Regions from separate parts of the Trichococcus sp. TS_SC_9 genome, predicted to be linked through region 2. Evidence: a T-box and tRNA genes for the amino acid it is inferred to sense, from the RefSeq annotation. Region 2 holds a T-box; the other holds one or more tRNA genes.

Region 1 (3,426 bases), 310 kb from region 2:
ATGGCTCTCAGAGAAATTCTTTTACTAAGGAGGGAAGGCAATGCTGAAAAAATTAAGAAAATTAAAGAATGAAGAAAACGGACAGGCATTAGTTTTTTTTGTTGGAATATTTGCGATACTATTGGCTATTATGGCTTTTGTTGTAGATGTAGGCAGTGTATATGTAGAAAAAGCGAAGTTGCAAAATGCAGTAGATGCAGCAGCTTTAGCTGGTGCGTACGACTTGCCCAAAGGGGCTGATGCGACAAGCAGTGCAGATGCCTACTTCGATTCAAACGGATACACAGATATTGTTCCTATAATTGTTCCTGATGCTGATAGTGTAACCGTAACCGCAACAAAGCAAGTGGATTATTCATTTGCGCATGTTGTTGGACTAAATAGCGCAAATGTGACTGCCAGTGCCACCGCATCCATTAGTCCCGCGGATGGTGTCATAGGGGTAATTCCTGTAGGTGTTGTGCAACAGACTTTCATCTTTGGACATGAATATACTTTGAAAGAAGGTGGAGGAGACGGGTCTAACGGAAACTTTGGTGGATTGGATTTCGGGACTTTAACAAGTTTTAAAAACAGTGCATTTAAAGGAGGGGGAGCTAATCTATTCCAGAACCTGATTACAAAAGGGTATGATCAACCTATTTATGTGAATGAGAAGGTAAAAACTGAAACTGGAGCCATGACCGGAAAAAGTTTTACAAAAGACAAAATAGCTTTCATCCCGATAGTTGATAGTATGGATGTGAACGGCAAAAAAGAGGTTACGATTGTAGGATTCGCTGCATTTAAAATTAAATCATATTCTGAAGAAGAAACAGAAGGTAGTAAAAAGAAAAAAGGAGTAATTGTTGGCACTTTCGAATATGCTGTTGTCGGTAGTAGTGTTGCAGGTGAACAAACTGACTATGGTTTGCATAACGTGAGGCTTACTGAATAGCATATATCTCAAGATGGATTTTGTATACGATTCATTAGGTAGGTGGAAATTTGGAATATTTGGGGCTTAATATGAAAGAGATAAAAAGTTCTTTAAATCACACTAAGGTGAGTAGTGAAAGACCACGATAATGGAATTGCACTACTCATCTTATGATTTTTCTGCAAGCACATACCGAAATCCCCCATGCATCAACATAATATCATCTGTCAATTCTGAAAAGGCCGTTAACATAGATGAATCAATGAATCATCGTATAATTTTGAACGCAAAAGTTGAGTAGATATGTACAAATTATAGATTGTCCCTTGATTTTGGGGTCAGTTGATGTCTTTTATATTTTTTGCGAGTAGGATTCTTTATATTTTGTACACATGCGTATAATTCAATTCATTATCCAATATATATTGGTAGTATTAGCATATTGCAATGTTTCATATTTGCGTATATTGTTAAATAATCATGGTCTTATTAATATAAAGAAAATCAGTAAGCAGACGTTGACAGAAATGTTCTTCAAAAGTATAATGAAATAGTTGGTTTTGCGGTCATGGCGGAATGGCAGACGCGCCAGCTTGAGGGGCTGGTGGGAGTATCTCCCGTGGAAGTTCGAGTCTTCTTGGCCGCATAATTATTCAAAATAGGATTTCCTTCATCGTATTGATGTCGGGAATCCTATTTTTCTTTAAACAATTTTCAAAGGTACATACTACTCTTTCTATCGGCCATTTATCTGTTATAATGGCGTGGATACCTCTTTCTGGAGAGGTATCCAACTGCTTTAAATCTCAGAAAAAGGAGTGACATTTTTGAAACTACTGCACACTTTAAAACCGATTGCTGCGGTTGTTGCGGGTAATATCATTGTCGCATTTGCGATTGCGGCATTTATCCTGCCGAAGAATCTGATTGCCGGTGGAACGACGGGGCTTGCCATTATTTTGAATCATTTTTTTGGATTGAACATCTCTTTGGTTGTGTTGGTTTTTAATGGCTTCATGTTTTTTGTCGGGGCAGCCTTGTTGGGCAAGAAATTCGCATTGACTACGATTTTGAGCACGATTATTTTTCCGACGTTTTTAACTTTTTTTCGGACAGTACCTGCATTGCAGGACATGACCGATGATATTTTACTTTCGGCAATCTATGCAGGGATCCTCTGCGGGTTGGGTGTCGGGCTGGTGTTCAAGGTCGGCGCTTCAACGGGTGGAATGGACATTCCACCACTGCTCCTGAACAAGCATTTCCGCATTCCGGTTGCGGTGGGGATGTATGCGTTCGACGTCATTTTTCTGCTGGTACAGGCGTTCTTTTCCAGTATGGAACAGATCCTTTACGGGCTCATTATGGTGTTCCTGACATCCATCGTCATAAATAAAGTCATGGTCACCGGAACGAATAAGATGCAGCTTTTTATCATTTCAAAAAAGTTTGAAGAAATTAAAAAAGCGCTACTGTTTGTCCAGGATGTTGGGCTGACGCTGGTGAACATTGAAACGGCTTTTGAAGGGGTGCAGCAGCAAGCTGTGCTTTGCGTCATCGAGCAGCGTAAACTTTCCGCCATCAATGCTTTGGTCAATGATATCGATCCATTTGCATTCGTAATCATCGGACAGGTTCACGAGGTCGCAGGGAAGGGCTTCACGCTGGAACGCCAATCCGGACTAGTAGAGTAATAAAATAAGCAGAGGCAGCCTCCAATTTTCGAGGATGCCTCTGCTTTATTGGTTTTATTACACGATAAAAATTGATTCGTCAACAGTTCAGTTAGCGATCCAAGGTAAACAGTCGACAAACCGCGGAAGTGTAGGCTGTTCTGGCTGTTCGTCAGCGTTAACAGTCTACATCACCCGGAAGCGTCGGCCGTTCTATCTGCGTTCTACCCCAAACAGCCGACGCGGTTCGCTAGCATACAGTTATTCGGCATCCGCTCAGTACCCGCGCACCGATTTTTTCGGTATGAACAACTGCGGGTTCGTTTTCGCGATGACGGCCAGTACCATGATGGTGAATGCACCGGTCGCCAAGGCGCTTGCGCCGTTCAGCGTGATGGAGTAGAACCATGCGCTCCAGCCTTCTGGGGCGTAGGATCCCCAGAAATAGTAGCCGGCGATTGTGTGCCAGAAGTAACGACCGATGGTGCCGACGATGGTGCCCAAAATGACTTGCCATACCAATGCCTTTTGGTTTTGGTCCGCGATCGCTTGTTGGACTTTCGGCGTGAACAGACCGGCCAAGCCGGTGAAACCGAAGGCGATGAAGTACTCGATGAATCCTTGCAGCGGTGTCAGGATGTAGGCCGTCCCGATCAGGATGTGCAACACACCCCACAGGAAACTGGCGAAGAACCCGGGAACCAAGCCGCGGCGCAGGCAGTAAAGCATCATGACCGGCGCCCCAACCGTTACGGAAAAACTAGGGCCGATATTGAAAGGAATCAAGGACAACACGGTCGCTAAAGCCGCGATGATGGTTCCTTCGATCCAGAT
Region 2 (3,426 bases):
ACGGGACCGTCGTCAATCCGGTGAACTACATCAATGGCACCACTAATGTGACACCTGGAGTGACAACACCATCCACACCATCAACAACGCCATCGAACGGCAGCAGCGTCGTTGTCGTGTCCGGAGATACTCTTTGGAAACTTGCGACCGCGAACGGCATGACGGTTGCAGATTTAAAAACATTGAATAACTTGACTAGTGATGCGATTCTGACGGGTCAAGTCTTGCTTTTGAAGAGTGCGGCTACGGTAACACCAACCACACCGACAACTCCAACCGTGACACCAGGATCAACAACCGGTAAAGTAACGGTAGCATCTGGCGACACGCTTTGGAAACTCGCGAATGCGAACGGATTGAGCGTATCCGAACTGAAATCCCTGAACAATCTGACGAGTGACGTCATCGTTCCAGGCCAAACATTGTTGCTAAAACAAACTACGACAACACCGAGTTTGACGCAACCGACGACACCAACAACGCCGACAACGCCTTCTACAGCAAGCACGACCACGGTAGCGTCCGGCGATACGCTTTGGAAAATCGCGAGCGCCAACGGTTTGAGTGTAGCGGCCCTGAAAGCATTGAACAGTCTTAGCTCTGATGTCATTTTGCCAGGCCAAGTGTTGACGCTTAAGAGTGCAACAGTCACAGTACCGACCGTTACACAGCCGACGACAACAGCGCCGTCAACGTCCACGACGACGAGCACAATCACCGTGGCATCCGGCGATACGCTCTGGAAAATCGCGAGCGCCAACGGTTTGAGTGTAGCGGCTCTGAAAGCATTGAACAGTCTTAGCTCTGATGTCATTTTGCCAGGCCAAGTGTTGACGCTTAAGAGTGCAACAGTCATAGCACCGACCGTTACACAGCCGACGACAACAGCGCCGTCAACGTCCACGACGACGAGCACAATCACCGTGGCATCCGGCGATACGCTCTGGAAAATCGCGAATGCGAACGGCCTGACAGTTGCAGGACTGAAAACACTGAACAACCTGAGTTCCGATTATATTTATCCGGGGCAATCATTGAAAGTGAAGGCCACGGTTACGACCGGGAATACTTCGACCGGTGTAACGACGCCTACTGTAACAACACCTTCCGTTCCGACTGTCACGAACAAAGTGTACACAGTCCAAAAAGGGGATACGCTCTATAAAATCGCATCCGCAAATGGCGTTTCGGTTGCGGACCTGAAGACTTGGAACAACCTGAACACGGATATCATTTTTGTGAACCAATCTTTGAAAGTGGCTGCAGCGACAACTTCAGCGCAGGTTTCAGCACCAACTACAAGTGCTCCTGCGGCATCCGCTAATACGTACACTGTCCAAAAAGGCGATACTTTGTACAGCATCGCCAAGAAAAAAGGCGTTAGCTTAGCGGCTTTGATTGAAGCGAATGATATTACGTCCAACATCATTTATATCGGTCAAGTAATCAGCTTCTAATCTCAAAAAGGATTGACTTAGGTAGGCATCAAGTCTTGATGAAATGAGTTTTATTTGTTAAAATAGCAGATGAATCAATTCATAACTGAAAAAGACATAGAGAAGGAATAGTAGGGAACAGCTTTTTTGAAGAGAGTGCATGGGTGGTGAAAATGCACAAAGAGCCTCCTGAACTCGCCTTTGAGTTGTTCCGCCGAAAGAAAAAGTAAGCGAAACCGCATCGCTGCGTTATAGGCATGATAAGGAATGCAAAGACATTCAATATAGGTGGTACCACGAAAAAACTCGTCCTATAGGCAGAACCAGTGATGGATGCTGCCTATAGGGCTTTTTTTATGGACCATTACCTGTTTGGATGAATGAAAAGAAAAGGATGTTGCTGGAAATGGGCTATACGCATAAAACGATCGAGAAAAAATGGCAAAAATATTGGGCAGACAACCGCACTTTCAAAACGACCGAAGAGGGCGGGAAACCGAAATATTATGTATTGGATATGTTCCCTTACCCATCCGGCCAAGGCTTGCATGTAGGCCATCCGGAAGGCTACACGGCGACGGATATCGTTGCCCGCGCAAAACGCGCGCAAGGATTTAACGTATTGCATCCGATGGGTTGGGATGCCTTCGGATTGCCGGCTGAGCAATATGCGTTGGACACCGGTAACGATCCGGCTGATTTTACCGAGCTTAACATCAAGACCTTCAAACGCCAGATCCAATCATTGGGATTCAGTTATGACTGGAGCCGCGAAATCAATACGACAGATCCGAGCTACTACAAATGGACGCAATGGATCTTCACAAAATTGTACGAACAAGGTTTGGCCTATGAGGCGGAAGTTTCCGTCAACTGGTGTCCGGCGCTCGGCACTGTACTTGCCAACGAAGAAGTTGTCGATGGCGTAAGCGAACGTGGCGGCCATCCGGTCTACCGCAAACCAATGAGACAGTGGATGCTGAAAATCACTGCCTATGCAGAACGCCTGCTGGACGATCTGGAATTGGTGGATTGGCCTGAAAGCATCAAAGAAATGCAACGGAACTGGATCGGACGTTCAGAAGGTTCGAACGTCACTTTCAAAATCAAAGACACGAATAAAGACTTCACGGTCTTCACGACCAGACCGGACACGTTGTACGGTGCTACCTATGCGGTTATGGCACCTGAATTGCCATTGGTGAAGGAAATCATGTCCGGGCAACAGGCCGAAGCCGTCGAAGCTTATATCGATTCCATTTCACTGAAGAGCGATCTTGACCGTACTGAGCTTGCAAAAGAGAAGTCAGGAGTATTCACTGGCGCTTATGCGATCAATCCGGTGAACGGCAAAGAAATCCCGATTTGGATTGCCGATTATGTTTTGGCGACATACGGAACCGGCGCCATCATGGCCGTTCCTGCCCATGACACCCGCGACTATGAATTTGCCAAAAAATTCGAATTGGAAATCATCCCGGTCCTTGAAGGCGGAAACGTCGAAGAGGAAGCCTATACGGAAGATGGTTTGCACATCAACTCCGATTTCCTGAACGGTCTGGATAAAGCGACAGGGATTGCGAAAATGAACGAATGGCTATCTGAAAACGGATTGGGCGAAAAAGTTATTTCCTATCGTCTGCGCGATTGGTTGTTCTCGAGACAGAGATATTGGGGCGAACCGATTCCGGTCATCCATTGGGAAGACGGCACATCGACAACGGTTCCTGAGAATGAACTGCCGTTACTGTTGCCGAAAACCGACCAAGTGAAACCGAGCGGCACTGGGGAATCCCCGCTTGCCGTCATCGCTGAATGGGTCAATGTAGTCGATCCTATTACCGGCATGAAAGGCAGACGCGAAACCAATACAATGCCGCAATGGGCAGGCAGTTCATGGTACTTCCTGCGCTTCATGGATCCGCATAACCGCAATGATCTTGCTTCAAACGAAAGACTGGACTATTGGCAGAACGTCGATCTATATATC

The links. A T-box is a leader RNA that pairs with one kind of tRNA and senses whether it is charged. The one in region 2 lies ahead of leuS (leucine--tRNA ligase), so its partner is inferred to be a tRNA-Leu.
Region 1: it has a tRNA-Leu gene. The T-box ahead of leuS (leucine--tRNA ligase) is inferred to sense a tRNA for this amino acid. The anticodon was not compared.

The regions. Positions count from the first base shown of each region.
Region 1 is NZ_CM149591.1:1,939,422-1,942,847, forward strand. It holds gene AC0J5I_RS09365 (pilus assembly protein TadG-related protein) at 41-937, shown strand; tRNA gene AC0J5I_RS09370 (tRNA-Leu) at 1,482-1,565, shown strand; gene AC0J5I_RS09375 (YitT family protein) at 1,747-2,613, shown strand; gene thiT (energy-coupled thiamine transporter ThiT) at 2,869-3,426, opposite strand, start outside.
Region 2 is NZ_CM149591.1:2,250,428-2,253,853, forward strand. It holds gene AC0J5I_RS10850 (LysM peptidoglycan-binding domain-containing protein) at 1-1,457, shown strand, start outside; T-box leader at 1,546-1,753, shown strand; gene leuS (leucine--tRNA ligase) at 1,843-3,426, shown strand, end outside.